DNA from 2 places in the Nocardioides sp. NPDC087217 genome. Region 2 is predicted to be linked to the other one. Evidence: riboswitches for the same ligand, from Rfam matches in the RefSeq annotation. Region 2 holds a riboswitch; the other holds the start of a gene.
What was found. A riboswitch is a leader RNA that binds a small molecule or an ion and turns the genes downstream of it on or off. The one in region 2 is predicted to bind S-adenosylmethionine.
Positions count from the first base shown of each region.

Region 1 (11,088 bases), on a different contig from region 2:
CCGTGGCAGGGTCGACGACGGCGAGGTCCCAGCCGTCGAGCGGGAGGCCGATGCGTACCGGTCCCTCCGCGGTCAGCTGGGCACCGCAGGCCACCACCGTGGCCTCGGTCGGGCCGTATGTGTTCCACACCTCTCGGTCGGCCGTGACCAGTCGGGCCGCGAGCTCGGGCGGGATCGCCTCGCCGCCGGTGATCAGCAGCCGGACCCGGTCGAGCGAGGACGGCGGCCACAGCGCGACCAGCGTGGGCACCGTCGAGACGATGGTGATCTGGTTGGCGACCAGCCACGGACCGACGTCGACCCCGGAGCGCACCAGCGCCCGCGGGGCCGGGACCAAGCAGGCGCCGTAGCGCCACGCCAGCCAGATCTCCTCGCAGCTCGCGTCGAAGGCCACCGAGAGGCCCGCCATCACCCGGTCGCCCACCCCGATCGGGGCGTCCTGGAGGAAGAGGCGCGACTCGGCGTCGACGAACGCCGCAGCGTTGCGATGGGTCACCGCTACCCCCTTTGGGGTGCCGGTCGACCCGGAGGTGAAGATCACCCAGGCGTCGTCGTCGGTCGACGGCTCCTCCGGCTCACGCGCCTCGCCGGTCCCGATCGTGGTGACCCGCAGGTCGTTGGTCACGACCGCGGCGACCTGCGCCTCACCGAAGACCAGCCGGGCCCGCTCCTCGGGGTCGTCGGCGTCGACCGGCACATAGGCGGCACCCGCACAAAGGATCCCGAGGATCGCGACATACAGGTCGGTGGTGCCGCTCGCGATCCGCAGCCCCACCTTGTCCCCCGGCCCGATCCCGGCGGCGTTGAGCTCGGCGGCCAGCCCGTCAGCGGCCTCCTCGAGCTCGGCGTACGTCAGCAGCCCGTTGCCCGCGTCGACGGCCGGATCGTCGGGCACCTGGGCCGCGGTGGCCCGGAAGATGTCGACGAGGGTCCGTGGCTCAGGTGCGAGGTCGCCTCGCAGCAGGGGGTCGGTCACGCGACCACGTCCGTAGCGCATGCGCCATGATACGGACGCGGTCGCGTGAAGCTTGGATGGTTCACTCGCTGACGCTCGCTCACACGCGGAGCCTTCCGGGGTCAGTTGAACGGATGACGTACATCTTCGTTCCTTCTCGGTGTCGATTTGGCCTTGTCCCACCCGTCATCCCCGGTGACAGACTCATTTCGAGCGGACGAAAGGGATCACGATGACCAGATACATGGTGCTGCTGCCGACGAACGAGGCCTTCTGGGCCGAGTCGACGCCGGAGGAGAAGGCAGCCGGATACGAGGTGCACGGCAGGTTCGCCAAGCTGCTCGCCGAACGCGGCCACAAGGTCACCGGCGGCGCCGAGCTCCACCACTCCAGCAAGGCCAAGACGCTGCGTAAGACCGGTGACGGGGTGGTGATCACCGACGGCCCGTTCGCCGAGACCGTCGAGCACGTGACCGGCTTCTACACGATCGAGACCGACGACGCCGACGACATGCTCGAGTGCTGCAAGGTGCTCGCCGAGCTCGAGACGGCGCTCGAGATCCGGGAGATCGTCGAGCACGGGGAGATGCCCGCATGAGGTACTACCTGCTCATCCCCAACGTCGAGGCCGAGTGGCAGGCGAAGCCGGAGGAGGACAGGAACACGTTGTTCGCCGTGCACGAGAAGTTCGCGGCCCTGCTCGCCGAGCGCGGCCACACCATCTTGAAGGGGTACGGCGCAGCGCTCGCCGTTCCGTCGACGGCGGTGACCGTGCGTTCCTCCGGCGTCACCGACGGCCCCTACACCGAGGCGGCCGAGCACCTGGCCGGGCTCTACGTCGTGGAGTCCGAGGACCGCGACGACCTGGCCGAGTGCTGCCGGCTGCTCGCCACGGTCGAGTCGGCGATCGAGATCCGCGCGGCGGACTAGGGCGACCACGGCGATGCTGGAGAAGGTGCTGCGCGAGGAGTGGGGCCGGTTGCTGGCCCTGCTCGTCGCGCAGTTCCGCCGTCTCGACCTGGCCGAGGACGGGCTGGCCGACGCCTTCGAGGCGGCCGCTCGGCGCTGGCCCGTCGACGGCGAGCCCGACAACGGGCCGGCCTGGCTGCTCACCACCGCGCGTCGGCGGATCGTGGACCGGATGCGCTCGGAGGAGGTGCTGGCCCGCAAGATGCCGCTGCTCGCCGTGGACGCGGCGCTGACCCAGGAGGCGCAGCGGGTGATGGTCGACTCGGGCGAGGAGGTCACCGACGAGCGGCTGCGGCTGGTGCTCCTCTGCGCCCACCCGACGTTGTCGCGCGAAGCCGCCGCCGCGCTCACCCTCCGTCTGGTTCTGGGCGTCCCCACCGAGGACATCGGGCGGTTGTTCCTGCAGCCGAAGGCGACGATGGCGGCGCGGCTGACCCGGGCGCGCAAGCGGCTCGCGGGCGCCTCCTTCGAGGTTCCCGCAGATCTGGCCGGCCGGGTCGAGATCGTCGCCGAGGTCGCCTATCTCGCGTTCACGGCGGGCTACGCCCCCGGCACCGGTCCCGATGTCGTACGCAGCGACCTGGCGGGCGAGGCGATCCGGCTGATCCGCGTCCTTCGGTCGGTCCTCCCCGAGCCGGCCCCGGAGATCGATGCCCTCCTCGCGCTGATGCTGCTGCAGCACTCGCGCCGGGCGGCCCGGATCGGTCCGGACGGTGCTCTCGTGCTGCTCCCGGACCAGGACCGCACCCGCTGGCGGACCGACGAGATCACCGAGGCCCTCGCGATCCTCACCCCGCTCGCCCACGCGGCCCCGGCCCCTTATCTCCTCCAGGCGCTGATCGCCGCCGAGCACGCCCTCGCGCCCAGCTCCGAGACGACCGCCTGGAAGCGCATCGTCGAGCGCTACGACGAGCTGCTTGCACTCCAGGACACCCCGGTCGTACGTCTCAACCGGGCCGTCGCGGTGGCCGAGGCGAACGGCGCCGAGGCCGGGCTCGAGGCGCTGGAATCGGTCGCTCTCCCGGGGCACCGCCTGCCCGCCGTACGCGCCCAGCTGCTGGAGCGGTCGGGGCGCCACGACGCCGCGATCGAGGCGTACGCGGAGGCCATCGCGCTCTGCACGCACGGGCCGGAGCGGGCCGACCTCGCCCGGCGGCAACGGGCCCTGGAAGGTTTTCCACCTCAATCGGTAGACGAGAACACGTTCTAGTTGCCACACTCGGTGGTGTGACCCCGATCACTCTCCCCGACATCCTCGAGGCGATGGCGGACGCCATCCCCGACCGCACCGCCGTGTTCACGATGGAACACGCCTACAGCTTCGCCGAGGTCGACGAGCGCGCGACCAGGCTGGCCAACCACCTCCTCGGGCAGGGCATCAAACCCGGCGACCACGTCGCCGTCCACTCACGCAACCGGATCGAGTGGGTCGACGCGTTCTACGGGTGCATGAAGGCGCGGGCGGTGCCGATCAACATCAACCACAAGTACCTCCACGACGAGCTCGACCACCTCTACCGCAACTCCGACGCCGTCGCGGCGATCATCGGACCGGAGCACGTCGAGGCGGTCGCCGCGCTCGGCCTGGGCATCCCGACGCTGGTGATGGGCGAGGAGTACGACGCCGCCGTCGCCGCCGCGTCCAAGGAGCGCCCCGACATCGAGCGCAGCCCCGACGACCGCTACGTCATCTACACCGGCGGCACCACCGGGATGCCTAAGGGCGTCGTGTGGCGCCAGGAGGACATCATCCGCGCCGCGATGAACGCGAGCCGGTTCGGAGCTCCCTTCGACACCGTCGAGCAGCTCGCCGAGGAGGCCGCGGCGCAGGAGTCGCCGATGGTGCTGCTGGCCTGCGGTCCGATGATGCACGGCGGCAGCCAGTGGATCATGGGCAACGGCCATGTCGCCGGCTGCACGGTCTCGCTCTACACCGAGCCGGCCTGGTCGCCCGAGACGATCCTCGACCTGGTCCAGGCCGCCGGGGTCAACTCGCTCACCTTCCTGGGCGACGCGATGGGCCGCCCGGTCGCCGAGGCGATCCTGCGCGAGCCGGAGCGCTGGGACCTGAGCAGCCTGTTCGCCGTCTCCAACGGCGCCGCCCCGCTCTCCGCGGGGGTCCGCGCCCAGCTCCGGGAGGCACTGCCGGGCCGCTACATCCTGGACTCCTACGGCGCCTCGGAGTCCGGGGCGGCCGGCATGCAGGTCGACGACGGCAACAAGGGCGCACAGGCCGCGCCGAAGTTCCAGGTCGGGATGGACGTACAGGTCTTCGACACCGACATGGTGCCGTGCGCGCCGGGTGAGACCGGGATGCTCGCGCGCACCGGGTCGATCCCGCTGGGCTACTACAACGACCCGGTGAAGACCGCGGCGACGTTCAAGGAGGTCGACGGGCAGCGCTGGTCGATCCCGGGCGACTTCGCGCGGCGCGAGGAGGACGGCTCGATCACCGTCCTCGGCCGCGGGTCGGGCTGCATCAACACCGGCGGCGAGAAGGTCTTCCCCGAGGAGGTCGAGTCGGTCCTGCTGCGTCATGCCGACGTCTTCGACACCGCGGTCGTCGGCACCCCGCACGAGCGCTGGGGCCAGCAGGTCACCGCTCTCGTGCAGCTCCGCGACGGCGCCCAGACCTCGACCGATGCGCTCCGCGAGCACTGCCGCAGCCTCATCTCCGCCTACAAGGTGCCCAAGGACATCCTGCTCGTGGAGCGAGTCCCCCGCACGCCCGTGAGCAAGGTGGACTATCGTGCCAGCGCTACGGTCGCCGCCGAGCTGCTCGAGGCGCGTACGTGACGACCGGCTGATCCGACGTACGGTTCGGTGCCGTACGGCCCTACCCCTGGCTCTATCAATTGGAAGGCACGTACGTCCCTGTGTCCGCCGTGATCCCCCTCACACTGCCCGACATCCTGGAAGCGATGGCCGACGCCATCCCCGATCGCACGGCCGTCGTCACCTCCGACCGCGCCTACTCGTACGCCGAGATCGACGAGCGTGCCACGCGCCTGGCCAACCACCTGTTGAGCGTCGGCCTCGAGCCGGGTGCCCAGGTCGCCGTTCACGCGACCAACCGGATCGAGTGGGTCGACGCCCTCTACGGGTGCCTCAAGGCCCGCACCGTCCCGGTCAACATCAACCACGCCTACCGGCGCGACGAGCTCGCCAGGACGTACGCCGCCACCGACTGTGTCGCGGCCATCGTCTCCCCCGAGTTCACCGATGACCTCGACGAGCTCGACCTGAAGCTGAACCACCGCGTCATCCTGGGCGCCGACTACGACGCCAAGGTCGCCGCGGCGTCCAAGGAGCGGCCGACGGTCGGACGTACGCCTGGCGACTGGCACATCATCTTCACCACCGGCACCACGGGCACCCCGAAGGGTGCGGTCTGGCGCCAGGAGGACCTGATCTGGGCCGCGCTGAACACGGTCCGCCGCAACGCGCCGATCCCGTCGGTCGAGGGGCTCGCCGCGGAGGCGGCCGCTCGTGACTCGGGTGTCGTCCTGCTCGCCGGCGGTCCGCTGCTGCACGGGCAGAGCCAGCTGCTGCTCCTCCGGGCGCTGGTCGCGGGTGGCACCGCGGTGCTCGACACCTCGCCCACCTTCTCCGCCGAGGCCTTCCTCGACCTCGCCGAGCAGGCCGGCGCGACCGCGATCACGCTGCTGGGCGACGCCCAGGCGCGGCCGGTGGCCAACGCCCGGCTGACCGGGAAGAAGCGCTGGCCGCTGCGCTCGCTCGCCGGGGTCTCCAACACTGCGGCGCCGCTCTCCGACGGCGTCCTCGGCACGCTGCGCAACGCCTTCGCCCGCCGGGTCATCGTCGACTCCTACGGCACCCTCGAGACCGGCGTCACCGGCTCCCGCGCCGACGACGGATCCTCGCTCGTGCCCGGCGAGGCGCGGTTCATGGTGGGCCCGGAGGTGGAGGTGTTCAACCCCGACCTCACCCCGGCGGCTCCCGGCGTCGAGGGCCTGCTGGCCCGCTCCGGCCCGTCGGCTCTCGGCTACTACAAGGACAACGCCCGCTCGGCCACCGCGATCAAGCTGATCGACAACCGGCGCTGGACCTTCCCCGGCGACCTCGCCCGCCGCGAGCAGGACGGCTCGATCACACTGCTCGGCCGGGCCGCCACGCTCGTACGCACCGGTGACCTCGAGATCCACCCCGAGACCATCGAGGGCGTGCTCCTCGCCCACGAGGACGTCGTCGACGCCGCCGTCTTCGGCATGCCCCACCCGCGCTGGGGCCAGCAGGTCGCGGCGCTGGTTCAGCTGGCCCCGTCGACCGAGACCACCGCTGCCGACCTGCGCAAGCACGCCCGCGACCGGCTCGGGGAGTCGCACGAGCCCAAGCTCGTCCTGCTGGTCGAGTCGGTGCCGCGTACGCCTGCGGGGACCGTCGACTACCGCGCCGCCACCGGCCTCACGGCCGACATGCTCAGCACCGGCGGCAAGAGCCCAGACGACGTGGCAGCCGAAAAGTAGCCGAGTCGGCGCAACTGCCCCGCCGCCAGACGCCGAGTCAGCGCGTTACGACGAGCCGACTCGACCGGTGTTCGTGTCAGGATCCGGCGGCTCGGTCGCCTCGGGCGGGAGCTCGGGCAGGTGGTGTCCGAACGGGACCTGCTGGATCTGCCCGAGGGCGGCGAGGACGGAGGGCAGCATCGCCTTGGCGGTGCGCTTGTAGCCCATCGCACTGGGGTGGAAGTGGTCGATCGCGAACATCTCGTCGGGGTTGGTGATGAAGAACGGGCCGACCACGTCGGAGAGCGAGACGACGTGGGCGCCCTTGGCCAGCGCGGTCTCCCGCTGACCGTCGGCCAGCTGCTTGGCGATCCTGCGCCCGAGCGAGCGAAGCGGCTGCGGCAGGGGACGGACCGCGCCCACGTCCGGGCAGGTCCCGACCACGACCTCGGCACCACGCTCGCGCAGGGCGTCGATGACCTCCCCCAGCACCCGGGTGGAGTCCTTCTGCGGCACTCGGTGGGTGACGTCGTTGCCACCGACGATGACCACCGCCACGTCGGGCCGGTAGCCCTCCGGCAGCGACTCGAGCTGCGCGGGGACCATCGACGTCTCGGCGCCGACCACGGCCGCCGTACGCAGCCGCACCGGCCTCAGCAGAGCCTTGGCCGTGCCTTTGGCCAGCCGGGCCCCGAGGGTGCCGCCCCTGGTCTCCGCGCCCAGCCCGGCGGCGATCGAGTCGCCGAGGATGAGGAGCTCGACCGGCGTACCTCCGTAGGTCTTCTTGTAGACCTTGTCGGCGTCGATCGCCTCCTCGCCGAGCGGCTTGCCGATCACGTCGCGCGCGTGCGCCGCCTGTCTCTTCAGCAACGTCACGAACCCGGCACCGGCCGCCGCACCCACCACACCGACTGCGCCGGCGACTCCAGCGGTGGCGGCAACCATGCCGAGCCACTTGGCCTCTTCACTCGTCTTCGTGGTGTTCACATTCCTTAGGTGTACCCCACGGATGTGAACGCGAAATTAACCTACGCCTGGGAGAGCCCGGCTTCCTCGAAGGCGTCGTAGTTGGGGGCGATGGTGGCGCGGGGGCCGACGATGCCACTGACCGCGTCGAGCGTCTTGAGGCCGTGGCCGGTGTTGATGATCACCGTCTCCAGGCTCGGGTCGAGCGCGCCGGTCTCGACGAGCTTCTTGGTGACCGCGAGCGTGGTGCCGCCGGCAGTCTCGGTGAAGATGCCCTCGGTGCGGGCCAGGAGCACGATCGCGGCGCGGATCTCGTCGTCGGTGACCTCCTCGACAGCACCACCGGAGGAGCGGGTGGCATCGAGGACATAGATGCCGTCGGCCGGGTTGCCGATGGCGAGCGACTTGGCGATCGTGTCGGGCTTGACCGGGCGGATGGCGTCGACGCCAGCCTTGAACGCGGTCGCGACCGGGTTGCAGCCGGTGGCCTGGGCGCCGAAGATCCGGTAGGGCTTCTCCTCGACCAGACCGAGCTTGATCAGCTCCTTGAAGGCCTTGTCGACCTTGGTCAGCTGGGATCCGGAGGCCACCGGGATGACGATCTGGTCGGGCAGGCGCCAGCCGAGCTGCTCGGCGATCTCGAAGCCGAGCGTCTTGGAGCCCTCGGCGTAGAAGGGACGTACGTTGACGTTCACGAACGCCCAGCCGTCCTCCTCCGCGGCGATCTCCTGAGCGAGCTTGTTGACGTCGTCGTAGTTGCCGTCGACGGCGATCAGGTTGTCGGTGAAGACGGCGGAGTTGACCTGCTTGGGCTGCTCGAGGTTGCTCGGGATGAAGACCGCGGTCGGGATGCCGGCCCGCGCTCCCGCCGCCGCGACAGCGTTGGCCAGGTTGCCGGTGCTCGGGCAGGCGAAGACCTTGGCGTCGAGCTCGCGGGCGGCGCTCAGAGCACAGGCGACCACGCGGTCCTTGAAGGAGTTGGTCGGGTTGGTCGAGTCGTCCTTCACCCAGATCTTCTCGATGCCGAGCTCACGCGCGAGGTTCTTCGCGTCCAGCAGCCGGGTGAAGCCGGGCTCGGTGTTGGGGCTCTGCTCGATGTCGTCGGGCACCGGCAGCAGGGCCTTGTAGCGCCAGATGTTGCGGGGTCCGGCCTCGATCTCCTCGCGGGTCACGGCCGGGAAGTCATAGGCCACCTCCAGTGGCCCGAAACACTCCGGACAGGCGTAATGCGGTCCGAGCTCGATCTGGTGCCCACACTCCCGGCACGACAGCGCCGAGGCGTTGCCGAAAGCGCCCTCGCGCAGGCCCTTCGTCTCCGTGGTCGCAGCGCTCATGAGAAACCTCCTCCTCATCTTCCCCGATCACGTCTCTCGCGCCGGGCCGGAATTAGCACCTGCTCCACGCCCTACCCGATGGCCGGGAGGAGGCTCGTGGTCGGTTGCCGGGACTTCACTGGGCCGTTCCCTCAGTCCCTCTCGATGAGCAATACCGATCGTACGGCAGGCAACTTGCCGGAAACACACCCGGGTTCCACTCCGCGGACCAAGTGTCCACCATCTGGACGCCGACTGGTCCTCGATCAGCGCGCTCGGAGGCGGCGCAGCATCCGGGCGTCGTCGAAACCGACCGCTCGAGCGGCCGACTCCATCGTGGTGCCCGCGGCCAGCAGATGGTCGGCCCGTTCGCGGCGGAGAGCCTGCTGATAGCGGAGCGGAGTCAGACCGGTCGCCGCGACGAAGGCGCGGGTCAGGGTGCGTTCGCTCACCCCCGCACCATCCGCCAGAGCGGAGAGCGGAAGCGGCTCGGCGAACCGGGCGTCGATGACGTCCTGCACATGGTGGACGGTGTCGTCGAGATGGTTCCGGTGGCGCAGCAGGACGCTCTCCTGCGGCTGGTCCCCGTTGCGTCGCGCGTAGACGACCATGTCGCGGGCCACGCGAGCCGCCAGCGCCGGTCCGTGGCGCACCGCGAGCAGGTGCAGGCTCAGATCGATGCCGCTGGCGATGCCTGCTGACGTCACGATCCGGTCATCGCTGGTGAAGAGCACGTCGCGCACCACCCGGGCTTTCGGGTAGCGCCTTGACAGCGCGTCCTGGAGATCGTGATGAGTGGTGCAGCGACGTCCGTCGAGGAGGCCCGCCTGCCCGAGGGCGTCGGCGCCGGCGCAGACGCTGGCCACCTCGCCCCCGGCCGCATGATGGGCACGCAGCCGCTCGGCGGCCTCACGGCTGAGCCGGGGGCCGGCGACGAGGTCGTACGCCGCTCGCCAGCCCGGCACGACGAGCAGGTCACCGGGATCGAGATCGGGCCATTCCGTGGTGGCCGTCAGCGGCAGACCCTGTGCGGAGAGCACCTCCCCCGGCTCGGCGCCCGCGACGTACGCGAGGTCGTAGGGGTGTCCGAGGTTGCCCGCGGTGTGGAACGCCTGTGCCGGCCCGGCGAGGTCGAGCAGATGTACGCCGGGCAGCAGCACGAACGCGACGGTGGTCCGTCCGGTCGTCATGCCGAAGATGCTGCCACAGCCTCCAGATCATCGATGGTCGCGATCTCCGCGAACCGGCCGCTGAGCACGAGCTTCGTACGCTCGACGACCTCCTCGCCCGACAGCCCGCCCAGCGGCTCGGTGGTGACCGCATCGGCGACATAGGTGACCCGGTAGCCGAGGTCGGAGCCGACCCGCGCGGTGGTCTCGACGCACTGCTCGGCGCGGATCCCGCACACCACGAGCTCGGTGATCCCGCGCTCGGTCAGCACCTGCTGCAGGTTGGTCGTGGTGAAGGCGTTGTGGGCGGTCTTGCGCAGCTCGACATCGCCCGGCTCGGGGCCGCTGAGCCCGTCGAGGTAGCGGACGTGGCCCGACTCCGGGTCGAAGACGCCGCCACTGCCGGGCTCTGTGTGGAGCACCCAGACCACCAGGTCGCCCGCGGCCCGCGCGAGGCTCACCAGCCGGTCGGCGCGGTCGGCGATGTCGGGGTGGAGAGTCTGCTGCCATACCTCCCGCTGCCGGAAGGACTCCTGGATGTCGATGACGAGAAGGGCTCGGTTGCTCATGCCCCCAGTGTGCGAGCTGCCCGCTCGACGCACGAGGCATCAAGCGGGCAGCATCCGGAACGATCCGGTCAGGCAGCGGCAACCGTGCTCTGCGTGGTGGCCTCTCCCTCGGCAGGCGCGAGGGCGCCGCGTACGACATCCCTGACATCGCTCACCAGGTTGATCTTCAGGGCCTGCTTCACCTCGTCGGGGACCTCGTCCAGGTCGGGCTCGTTGCGTTGAGGCACGAAGACCTCGGTCAGGCCGGCTCGCTGGGCTGCGAGCAGCTTCTGCTTGAGGCCGCCGATGGGTAGCACCCGCCCGGAGAGCGAGACCTCACCGGTCATGCCGACCTCGCTGCGCACCGGGCGACCGGTGGCGAGAGAGGTGAGCGCGGTGACCATCGTGATGCCGGCGCTCGGGCCGTCCTTGGGGACCGCACCCGCGGGCACGTGGAGGTGGAGCGAGCGGTCGAGCACGGCCGGGTCGACGCCCAGCTCAGCGGCGTGCGAGCGGACGAAGGAGAGCGCGATCTGCGCGGACTCCTTCATCACCTCGCCGAGCTGACCGGTGATGTTGAGGCCGGTCTGCCCCTCGGCCGCGGACGCCTCGATGAAGAGCACATCCCCACCGAGCCCGGTCACCGCCAGTCCGGTGGCGACCCCCGGGACAGAGGTACGCTCTGCCGACTCCGGCGTGAAC
Region 1 covers NZ_JBIUZB010000004.1:295,749-306,836, reverse strand. The annotation lists gene ACIO3S_RS19590 (Pls/PosA family non-ribosomal peptide synthetase) at 1-976, opposite strand, end outside; gene ACIO3S_RS19585 (YciI family protein) at 1,188-1,553, shown strand; gene ACIO3S_RS19580 (YciI family protein) at 1,550-1,885, shown strand; gene ACIO3S_RS19575 (RNA polymerase sigma factor) at 1,899-3,134, shown strand; gene ACIO3S_RS19570 (AMP-binding protein) at 3,152-4,720, shown strand; gene ACIO3S_RS19565 (AMP-binding protein) at 4,810-6,411, shown strand; gene ACIO3S_RS19560 (SGNH/GDSL hydrolase family protein) at 6,457-7,377, opposite strand; gene thrC (threonine synthase) at 7,419-8,690, opposite strand; SAM riboswitch class I at 8,702-8,841, opposite strand; gene ACIO3S_RS19550 (GlxA family transcriptional regulator) at 8,936-9,859, opposite strand; gene ACIO3S_RS19545 (isochorismatase family protein) at 9,856-10,407, opposite strand; gene lon (endopeptidase La) at 10,476-11,088, opposite strand, start outside.
Region 1: another riboswitch for S-adenosylmethionine. It lies ahead of thrC (threonine synthase); the one in region 2 lies ahead of ACIO3S_RS16665 (aminotransferase class V-fold PLP-dependent enzyme).

Region 2 (11,088 bases):
TCTATGCGACCGCGACGATCGCCCTCGGCGTACCTCTGGGTCTGGACATGATCCCCATCGCCGTCATCGGCCTGGCCGCCAACCTCGCCACGTTCCGGCTCCTGCTGCCGCCCGAGGCGGTCGACGCGGCGGAGAAGCGGACCAGCGGTACGCAGCACCCGAAGCCCCCGCTGCCGTGGCTGCCCCTCCTCCTGGTCGCGGTGCCGACGTTCGCGATGTGGTTCATCGACTCGGCGGCCTCCGCCTGGGGCGGGATCTATGTCGTCGACGGACTCGGGGCCGCGGCGGCGGTCGCGCCGGCGATCTACGCCGCCTACCAGCTCGTGCTCCTGGCCGTACGCCTCCCAGGCGACCGCCTCGTCGCCCGCTTCGGTCCCGAGCGGGTGATCCGGACCGGCGGCATCGTCGGCGTCGGCGCGCTGGTGCTGATCGTCGTCGCCCCGCACTGGAGCGTGGCGGCCGTCGGCTTCGCCGTGCTCGGCGGCAGTCTGGCGATGGTCCCGCCGCAGTCCTTCGTCGCCGCCGCGCACATCTCCCCGGACAACGCCGAGGACGCGATCGCCCGGGTCAACCTCGCCAACTACGCCGGCTACCTCGCCGCCGCCTCCCTGATCGCCGCGGTCGCCGAGGTCTTCGGGGAACGCTCGATGTTCGTCATCCCGCTGGCGATCTCCGTGCTGATCCCGCTGATGGCCGGCCGCTTCGCGACCCGTCCGGCTCCGGAGTCTCCGGAGACCGTGAAACTGGGTTGATTCGCGCCAGAAATTTCCCCATCGTTTCTTGACTCATTCAAGATTTGGCGTAGTGTCTGGGGTGTGGGGAACGCGGACTACGAACAGCTGCTGAGAGGTGCCTCCCTGCGCGTCACTCGCCCGCGAGTGGCCGTTCTGGGGGCCGTCACCGAGAACGCGCACGCCGATACCGAGACCATTCTCGGAGCGGTGCGCGAGCGGCTTCCGGACGTCTCCCATCAAGCCGTCTACGACTCCCTCGCCGCCCTCTCGGCGGCCGGGATCGTACGCCGCATCCAGCCGTCCGGCTCGGTGGCTCGTTATGAGACCCGGGTCGGGGACAACCACCACCACGTGGTCTGCCGCTCCTGCGGGGCGATCGCCGACGTCGACTGCGCTGTCGGCCATGCGCCCTGCCTGACGGCATCTGATGACAACGGCTTCACGGTCGATGAGGCCGAGGTCATCTACTGGGGCACCTGCGCGGACTGCAGCCTGTCCCAGGGGTAGAGCCCGCGCCGGCTGAGCTTGTCATCGGCCGGCGCAACACATGTGAATCACAGCGTCTGGCAGCAGCCAGTCCGATCAGAAACGGATAGGAATCTCATGTCTGAAGAGGCCGTGAGCAAGTGCCCGGTGATGAACGCAGGCCGCGTTCACCCCACCGCCGGCAGTGCCAACCAGGAGTGGTGGCCGAACAAGCTCAACCTGAAGATTCTCGCCAAGGACGCCCCTGTGAGCGACCCGATGGGCGAGGACTTCGACTATGCGAAGGCTTTCGAGTCCCTGGACCTGCCTGCCGTCAAGGCGGACATCGCCGCGGTCATGACCGATTCCAAGGACTGGTGGCCGGCTGACTTCGGTAGCTACGCCGGGCTCTTCGTCCGGATGGCGTGGCACGCCGCCGGCACCTACCGCAGTCACGACGGTCGCGGTGGCGCCGGCCGTGGCCAGCAGCGTTTCGCGCCGCTCAACTCCTGGCCGGACAATGTCTCCCTCGACAAGGCCCGTCGTCTGCTGTGGCCGGTCAAGAAGAAGTACGGCAAGAACCTCTCCTGGGCCGATCTGATGGTTCTGGCGGGCAACGTGGCGATGGAGGAGGGCGGCTTCAAGACCTTCGGCTTCTCGGGTGGTCGCGCGGACGTCTGGGAGTCCGACGACGACATCTACTGGGGTCCGGAGAAGGTCTGGCTCGACGACGAGCGCTACACCGGCGACCGCGACCTGCAGGCGCCGCTGGCCGCTGTCCAGATGGGTCTGATCTACGTCAACCCGGAGGGCCCCAACGGCGAGCCCGACCCGATGAAGTCCGCGGTGGACATCAAGGAGACCTTCCGCCGCATGGGGATGAACTCCGAGGAGACCGTCGCCCTCATCGCCGGTGGCCACACCTTCGGCAAGACCCACGGTGCCCACCCCGACGATCTGGTCGGCCCCGACCCGGAGGCCGCGCCGCTGGAGAACCAGGGCATCGGCTGGAAGAACGGCCACGGCACCGGTGTCGGCGCGGACGCACTCACCTCGGGCCTCGAGGTCACCTGGACCTACCACCCGACCCGCTGGGACAACGAGTTCTTCCACATCCTCTACGCCTACGAGTGGGAGCTGTTCGAGTCGCCTGCTGGCGCCAAGCAGTGGCGTCCGAAGAACGGCGCGGGCTCCGACATGGTTCCCGAGGCGCACGGTGAGGGCAAGCGCGAGCCGCGCATGCTCACCTCCGACCTGGCGCTGCGCGTGGACCCGGAGTTCGACGAGATCTCGCGCCGGTTCAGGGACGACCAGGAGGCCTTCTCTGACGCGTACGCCCGTGCCTGGTTCAAGCTGACCCACCGCGACATGGGTCCGAAGAGCCGCTACGTCGGCTCCGAGGTCCCGGCCGAGGACCTGCTCTGGCAGGACCCGCTCCCGGCCGAGGGCGGCGCGACCGACGAGGCCGCGATCTCCGCAGCCAAGGCGGCCATCGCCGAGTCCGGTCTGAGCGTGCAGCAGCTGGTCTCCACCGCGTGGAAGGCGGCGGCCACGCACCGTACGTCCGACCACCGCGGTGGCGCCAACGGCGGTCGTATCCGGCTCGAGCCGCAGGTCTCGTGGAAGGTCAACCAGCCCGAGGAGCTCAAGCCGGTCCTCGCGAAGTACGAGGAGATCGCGGCCGCGACCGGTGTCTCCTTCGCCGACGTGCTCGTCCTCGCCGGTGGCGTGGGCATCGAGCTGGCCGCCAAGGCCGCGGGCCAGGACGTCACGGTCCCGTTCTCCGCCGGCCGCGTCGACGCGACCCAGGAGCAGACCGATGTCGAGAACTTCGCCTGGCTCGAGCCGGTCGCCGACGGCTTCCGCAACTACGACTCCGGGTTCCTCAACCTCCCCACCGAGTTCCTGTTCCTCGACCGGGCGAGCCTCCTCGGCCTCTCGGCCCCCGAGGCCACGGTTCTGGTCGGCGGCCTGCGCGTGCTCGGCAACAACTGGGACGGCTCCGACCTCGGTGTCTTCACCAAGACCCCGGGCGTGCTGACGAACGACTTCTTCGTCAACCTGCTCGACTACGACCAGCAGTGGACCCCGTCCGCCGACGAGGCGACCTACACCAGCTCCAACGGCTGGACCGGTTCCCGCGTCGACCTGGTCTTCGGTGCCAACTCCGAGCTCCGCGCCCTGGCGGAGGTCTACGGTGCCGACGACGCCAAGGAGAAGTTCGTCAACGACTTCGTCAAGGCGTGGGTCAAGGTCATGGAGAACGACCGCTTCGACCTGAAGAAGTGACCTGAGGCCGTACGCCGCGGCGTACGCCTGACACGGAGGCCGGCCCCTTGTGGGGTCGGCCTCCGTTGTCATACCCACCCGGGTAGGATCAACGGCCGCCGCAGTCAGTCGCCTAGGTCAGGTGGAGCAATGGAACACCGGAGCGCCGAGCCTCCGAAGGGTCCGACCGGCCCGCCGCCGTCGTGGCGACCGCCTCCTCCGCCCGCCGCGCAGGGTCCTCGGATCGCGCCCGAGCCGCCTCGGGTCGTGCCCAGCCGACCGGGTGCGCGTCGGGCGGATCCCAAGCCGTCCGCGGCCCGCGACTTGCTCGCAAAGCTCGAGCCGGCCAAGGCCTGGGCAGCCGAGAAGTGGGCCACCCGGAGCACCGGATCCAGGAGCACCGGCGGTCGTCCACCGGCCACGACCTGGCGCCGCTGGGGGAAGGTCACGGCGAAGGTGGCGCTGGTCGGGTTCCTGGCCATCGCCCTGATCGGGTCGGTGACGGCGATCGTGGCCTATAACCGGATCAAGGTGCCGGACCCCAACGCCGCGTTCGAGGTCGAGACCTCCTTCGTCTACTACGGCAACGGCAAGACCGAGCTCGGCCGCTACCAGGACGGCGACCAGAACCGGATCAAGCTCGAGGCCGACGAGATCCCGGAGACCGTCAAGCACGCCGTGGTGGCCGCCGAGGACCGTACCTTCTACGAGAACAGCGGCGTCGACGTGAAGGGCATCGTGCGGGCCGCCTTCTCCAACACGACCGAGGGCACCTCGGGCGGTGCCTCCACGATCACCCAGCAGTACGTCAAGAACTACTACCTCAGCGCCGAGCGCTCCTACTCGCGCAAGCTGAAGGAAGCGGTCATCGCCCTGAAGCTGACCAGGCAGAAGAGCAAGGACCAGATCCTCACCGACTACCTCAACACGATCTACTTCAACCGCGGCGCCTACGGCATCGAGGCGGCCGCGAAGGCCTACTTCGCGAAGTCCACCAAGGACCTGTCGCTGCGGGAGACGGTCGCGCTCGCGGCCATCCTCAACAACCCCGCCGGCTTCGACCCCGCCAGCAGCACCTTCCGTGGCGAGGAGAAGCTGCTCGGCCGCTACCAGTACGTCCTCTCCGGCATGGTCGACCTCGGCTACCTGAAGCAGGCCGACGCCGACAAGGTGAAGGACGCGCTGCCGAAGTTCCCCGCGAAGACGGTGCCGAGCCGGCTCGGCGGTCAGCGCGGCCACGCGCTCACCATGATCAAGGCCGAGCTGCTCGGCCTCACCGATGCCCAGGGCAAGCCCCTGTTCACCGAGGAGAAGATCGACAGCGGTGGCCTTCGGATCACCGCGACGCTCTCGCCCAAGGTGATGAAGGCGTCGGCGACCGCGGCCAAGACCGTGAAGCCGAAGAACCGGAAGGCGTACGTCAAGGGCGACCCCGAGCAGAAGAACGCCCTGCACGTGGCGACCGCCTCGGTCGATGTCGAGTCCGGTGCGCTGCTCGGCTTCTACGGTGGCCAGGACTACCTCGACAGCCAGCACAACTGGGCCGCGACCGGTGGTCACGCCGGGTCGACGATGAAGGCCTTCGCCACCGCAGCGGCGATCGCGAAGGGCTACTCGCTGAACTCGACGTGGGCCGGTGACTCGCCGTTCACGACCTACGCCGGCTCCGAGGTCGTCAACGAGGGTGAGCAGGCTGGCATCGCGGACGGGATGGACTACGGCCAGCACATCACCATGCTCAAGGCGATGGAGCAGTCGGTGAACACGGCCTACATCGACATGACCGAGTCGATGGGTGGCCCCGAGGAGGGCCGCAAGGCGATCTACGACACCGCGGTCGCCGCGGGGGTCGCCCCGGCGAAGGCGGACCCGAAGTTCCCGGGGATCCCCAGCACCACCACCGACTTCGACCACCAGACCGACGACCGGATCGCCCTCGGCCGCGCCAACGTCAGCCCGATCAACATGGCCAACGCCTACGCCACGATCGCCAACGGCGGCTACCGCCACGACGTACACGTGGTGAAGAAGGTCCGTGACCGCGCCGGCAACGTCCTCTACAGCTGGAACGGCCGGAAGAACGCCCGGCACGCGATCTCCGAGGACATCGCCGCCGACGTGACGTACGCGATGCAGGGCGTGGTGCAGAGCGGCTCGGGTCAGAAGGCCCAGAGCATCGGCCGCCCTGTAGCCGGCAAGACCGGCACCGGCACCTGCACCAGCGCGCAGTACGTCTGCTCGTCGTGGTTCGTCGGGTTCACCCCGCAGATCGCCACCGCCGTGCGCTACTCGCGCGGCAACGGCGAGGGGAAGCTCGACGGCGGCTGGATGCCGTCCTACTTCGGTGCCGACTATCCCACCGAGACCTGGGCTGCCATCATGGCGAAGGCCATGGAGGGCAAGGAGGTCGAGAACTTCCCCGAGCCCGTCTACGTCGACGGCCAGGATCCCGAGTCCGGGCACGAGGAGGAGCTGATCGCTCCGCCCGCGCCGCCGGAGGAGGAGGACGACGGCGAGGAGTGCGACCCGGTCTCGGAGTTCTTCGGCACCTGCGAGGGTGACGGCGAGGGCGGCTGGGGAGGCGGCGGCAACCCTTGGGAAGGTCGTCCGTGATGTGAGATCCGTGCCCACGGATCGAGACGACGAGTTGGAGAGGGCAGGCGGTCTCCGGCACCATCGTCGGCGAAGGTCACGACTGCCAGCGCGAAGCCCCGGCTTGCTGGCGGGCAACCCTCCCACGCGGTGGGGTGCTCCGGGTGACGACCAGGCCCGCGCCGAGGCGGCGCGGGCAAGCGCGTGCTTCGCCGGGCAGCCCTGGGGAGCCATGACCCGAAGGGTGCCCCCATGTCCCTGCTTCCGCTCGTCGGCTCGAACACGCAGGTCCCGCTGCTGGACGGAACGACCGCGACGTACGCCAACCTGGATGTCGCCGCCTCGGCGCCGGCGCTGCAGAGCGTGGCCGACCGGGTTGCCGAGGTCCTGCCCTGGTACGCCTCGGTGCACCGCGGCGCCGGCTACCTGTCCCAGGTCTCGACCGCCCTCTACGAGGAGTCGCGCGCGACCATCGGCGCCTATGTCGGCGCCCGCGAGGACGACGTCACCGTCATCACCCGCAACACCACCGACTCGGTGAACCTGCTGGCCGGCTGCGTACCCGGCCGGGTGCTCGTCCTCGACATCGAGCACCACGCCAACCTGCTCCCGTGGCGCCGCGTCGAGGCCGGCGTCACCGTGGTCGCCGGCCGGGACACCCTCGCCGGCACCATCGACGCCCTCGCCGGTGAGCTGGCTCGGGACAGCTTCGCCCTGGTCGCGATCACCGGCGCCTCCAACGTCACCGGAGAGGCGCTGCCGGTCGCCGAGATCGTCACCCTTGCCCACGCCCACGGCGCCCGGGTCCTCGTCGACGGCGCCCAGCTGCTCGCCCACCGCCACTTCTCGCTCACCGCCACCGGCGCCGACTACGTCGTCCTCTCCGGCCACAAGCTCTACGCCCCCTACGGCGCCGGCGCCCTGGTCGGGCGCCGCGACTGGCTCGACGTCGGCACCCCCTACCTCGCCGGGGGAGGGGCCGTCGATGACGTCGAGGTGGGCGAGACGACGTGGCAGCCCGCCCCCGCACGCCACGAGGGCGGCTCGCCCAACGTCATCGGCGCCGCCGCGCTGGCCGCTGCCTGTACGACTCTCGGTGGCCTCGAGCCCGCCGAGCTGGACCGCCACGAGGCGTCACTGAGGGGGCGTCTCGTGGCCGGCCTGTCCGAGCTGGAAGGTGTCGACGTGCTGAGGCTCTGGCCTGACTCCGAGGAGCCGGTCGGGGTCGCGACGTTCACGGTCGACGGGATCGAGCCCGGCCGGGTCGCGGCCTACCTCTCCGCCGAGCACGGTCTGGGTGTACGCGACGGCCGCTTCTGCGCGCAGCCGCTCCTCAAGCGCCTCGGGCTCACCGGCGGCGCGGTCCGCGCGAGCATCGGGATCGGCACCTCGGTCGCCGACGTGGACCGGCTGGTGGCCGGCGTACGTGCTCTTCTCGTGGGTGACGTCCGAGGCGACTACGTCCTCGTCGACGGGGCCTGGACGCTCGCCGAGGACCCGCGCCCGCTCGTCGGGCCGGCCGGCCTGACCCGTCTCGCCGACACCGCCGGCTCCTGCGGCGCCGCCGTCTGAGGAACGCCTGCCGAGGCGTCAGGTAGGTCGGCCGAAACGTCAGTTGCGTCGGCCGAGTGGGCAGTTACGTCGGCCGAGTGGGCAGTTACGTCGGCCGAGTGGGCAGTTACGTCGGCCGAGTGGGCAGTTACGTCGGCCGAGTGGGCAGTTGGTGACGTCTCGGCCGACGGGGGCGACGTCTCGGCCGACCGGAGTGACGTCTCGGTCGACCGGGGTGACGTCTCGACGGGATGATTCGGGGCGCTCGCGGTGTTGAGAAATTGTGAGTGAAAGAGTGCATGGCGAGCGGAAGGTACGCGGCGGCAAGCTGGTCGTCGTCGACGCGACAGTCTCCGCTGACACGATCATCGACGTCGTCCTCTCGGGCGACTTCTTCCTGGAGCCCGACGAGGCGCTGGGCTGGCTGACCGAGGCGCTGGAGGGGCAGTCCGTCGACGTCTCCCTCGACCAGCTGACCGCGGTGCTCGACGTCGCCGCCCGCGATGCCGAGCTGGTCGGCTTCGGCACCCGCGACGTCGCCCTGACGGTGCTGCGGGCGCTGGGCCGGGCCACGACCTGGGACGACCTCGACCTCGAGATCGTCGAGACCGGGCCGCTGTCGCCGCGGATGCAGATGGCGCTCGACGAGGTCATCGTCCGCCAGGTCGCCGAGGGTCGCCGCGCCCCCAACCTGAGGTTCTGGGACTGGGCCAGCAGCGCGGTCGTGATCGGCAGCTACCAGTCGATCTCCAACGAGGTCGACGAGGCCGCAGCCGAGCGTCACGGCATCGAGGTCGTACGCCGCATCTCCGGTGGCGGCGCCATGTTCATCGAGCCGGGCAACACGATCACCTACAGCCTCGCCGTCCCCGACACGCTCGTGGCCGGCATGTCCTTCCAGGAGTCGTACGCCTTCCTCGACGAGTGGGTGCTGCGCGGCCTGCGCGGCGTCGGCATCGAGGCCGCCTACGCCGGCCTCAACGACATCGCCTCGCCGGTCGGCAAGATCGCCGGCGCCGCCCAGAAGCGGATCCCCGGCGGCGTCCTGCACCACGTCACGATGGCCTACGACATCGACGCCGACAAGATGCTCGAAGTGCTCCGGATCGGCCGGGAGAAGATGTCCGACAAGGGCACCCGGAGCGCCGCCAAGCGCGTCGACCCGATCCGTTCCCAGACCGGGCTGAGCCGCGAGAAGGTCATCGACGCGCTGCTCTCGGAGTTTGAGCAGAGCTTCGGCGCGGCGTACGTCGGTCTCGACCAGGCCACGATCGACGAGGCCGCGGCGCTGGTCGAGAGCAAGCACGGGACCCCGGCCTGGCGCGCGAGGGTGCCGTAGGCCGTCAGCGGTCGATGAAGGCCAGCACATCGGCGTGCAGACGGTCGCGATCGGTGTCCGGGAGGGCATGGCTGGATCCTTCGTAGACCTTCAGCTCCGCGCCGTCGATCAGCTCGACCGAGCGGCGACCCCCGACGTCGATCGGCACGATCTGGTCGTCGTCGCCGTGCACGACCAGCGTCGGCACGTCGATCTTGGCCAGGTCGGGCCGGAAGTCGGTGGCGGAGAAGGCCGCGATGCACTCGTAGGCGCCACGGTGCCCGGAGGCCATGCCCTGGAGCCAGAAGGCGTCGCGGAAGCCCTGCGGAACATCGCCGTTCCGGTTGTGGCCGAAGAACGGCCCGTCGGCCAGGTCGCGATAGAGCTGGGCCCGGTTGGCCAGCTCCCCGGCCCGGATCTCGTCGAAGACCTCGATGGGTAGCCCCTCGGGGTTGTCCTCGGTCCGCAGCATGAGCGGCGGCACCGCCGAGACCAGGACGAGCCCGGCGACGCGGCCGGTGCCGTGCCGGCCGACGTACCGGACGATCTCACCGCCGCCCGTCGAGTGCCCGACGAGGGTGAGGTCGCTCAGGTCGAGAGCGTCGATCAGACAGGCGAGGTCGTCGGCGTAGGTGTCCATCTCGTTGCCCGACCAGGTCTGGCTGGAGCGGCCGTGGCCCCGGCGGTCGTGGGCAACGGCTCGGTGGCCGTGCTGCGCGAGGAAGAGCGCGGTGGCCTCCCAGGCGTCGGAGTTGAGCGGCCAGCCGTGGCTGAGCAGCACGGGGCTTCCGCTGTCGCCCCAGTCCTTGTAGAAGATCTGGGCGCCGTCGTCGGCGGTGATGTAAGGCATCGGCTTCCTCCCACGGTCGGTTGGGCTCTGTCCTGGCAAGCCTCGCGCGGCCATCGGGCTCGGCGGACCACGTGGACCGCGTAGTCCCGCGGGACTACGCGGTCCACGTGGTCCGGACGCATCGCGACGCGATGGACGATCGGAGCGCCGCAGCCCCAGCACTGGAAAGGGAACCTGACATGAGCACCCCCGACACCATCGTCCTGATACACGGCTTCTGGGTCACACCCCGGTCGTGGGAACACTGGAAGGCCCGGTACGAGGCCAAGGGCTTCACCGTGCACACTCCTGCCTACCCCGGCTTCGAGGTCGAGGTCGAGGCCCTCCGCGCCGACCCGACCCCGATCGCGGACCTCACCCTGGAGGCGATCGTCTCCCACCTCGAGGCCTTCCTCGACACGCTCGACACCGCACCGATCATCATGGGCCACTCGGCCGGCGGGGCGTTCACGCAGGTCGTGATGGACCACGGCTACGGAGCTGCGGGCGTCGTCCTCAACTCCGCTCCGACCGAGGGTGTCCGGGCCACGCCGTGGAGCCAGCTGCGCTCGGTCTTCCCTGTGCTCAAGAACCCGGCCAACCATCACCGCGCCGTCGGGTTCGACTCCGAGCAGTGGAAGTACGCCTTCACCAACACCTACACCGAGGAGGAGTCGCTGGCGTTCTACGAGCGCTACCACATCCCGGCTTCGGGACGCGTCCTGTTCGACTCCGTGCTGGCGAACTTCCAGCCCGGTCACCAGGGCGCCTGGGTCGACTTCAAGAACGCCGACCGCGCGCCGCTGCTGTTCCTGTCCGGATCCGAGGACCACATCATGCCGCCCTCGGTGCAGGCCTCGAACGCCAAGCACTACAAGGGCGCCGGAACCGTCACCGAGCACGAGACGTACGAGGGCCGGCCGCATCTGATGGTGGCGGGTGCGGGGTGGGAGGAGATCGCCGACCACGCGCTGGAGTGGGCGCTCTCCAACTCCGGGCAGCGGGGCGCGACCGAGCCCACTGTCTCCTGAGGCCGCGCGATGGACCTCACGCTCACTCACGTCGGTGGACCGACGACGCTGCTCGAGGTGGCCGGGTGGAGGATCCTGACCGACCCGACCTTCGACGCCCCCGGCCGGACGTACAGGTTCGGCTGGGGTACGTCCTCGCGGAAGATCGCGGGCCCTGCGGTCCTCGCTGCCGAGATCGGCCCCATCGACGCCGTCCTCCTCACCCACGACCATCACGCCGACAACCTCGACGACGCTGGCCGCGCGCTGCTGCCGGATGTCGGGGTCGTGGCCACCACCGCCTCGGGCGCGGTCAGGCTC
Region 2 covers NZ_JBIUZB010000003.1:489,483-500,570, forward strand. The annotation lists gene ACIO3S_RS16640 (MFS transporter) at 1-752, shown strand, start outside; gene ACIO3S_RS16645 (Fur family transcriptional regulator) at 816-1,241, shown strand; gene katG (catalase/peroxidase HPI) at 1,338-3,488, shown strand; partial or broken gene ACIO3S_RS16655 (transglycosylase domain-containing protein) at 3,618-4,586, shown strand; partial or broken gene ACIO3S_RS16660 (penicillin-binding transpeptidase domain-containing protein) at 4,998-6,080, shown strand; SAM riboswitch class IV at 6,155-6,268, shown strand; gene ACIO3S_RS16665 (aminotransferase class V-fold PLP-dependent enzyme) at 6,312-7,631, shown strand; gene ACIO3S_RS16670 (biotin/lipoate A/B protein ligase family protein) at 7,894-8,949, shown strand; gene ACIO3S_RS16675 (alpha/beta fold hydrolase) at 8,954-9,778, opposite strand; gene ACIO3S_RS16680 (alpha/beta hydrolase) at 9,958-10,788, shown strand; gene ACIO3S_RS16685 (MBL fold metallo-hydrolase) at 10,798-11,088, shown strand, end outside.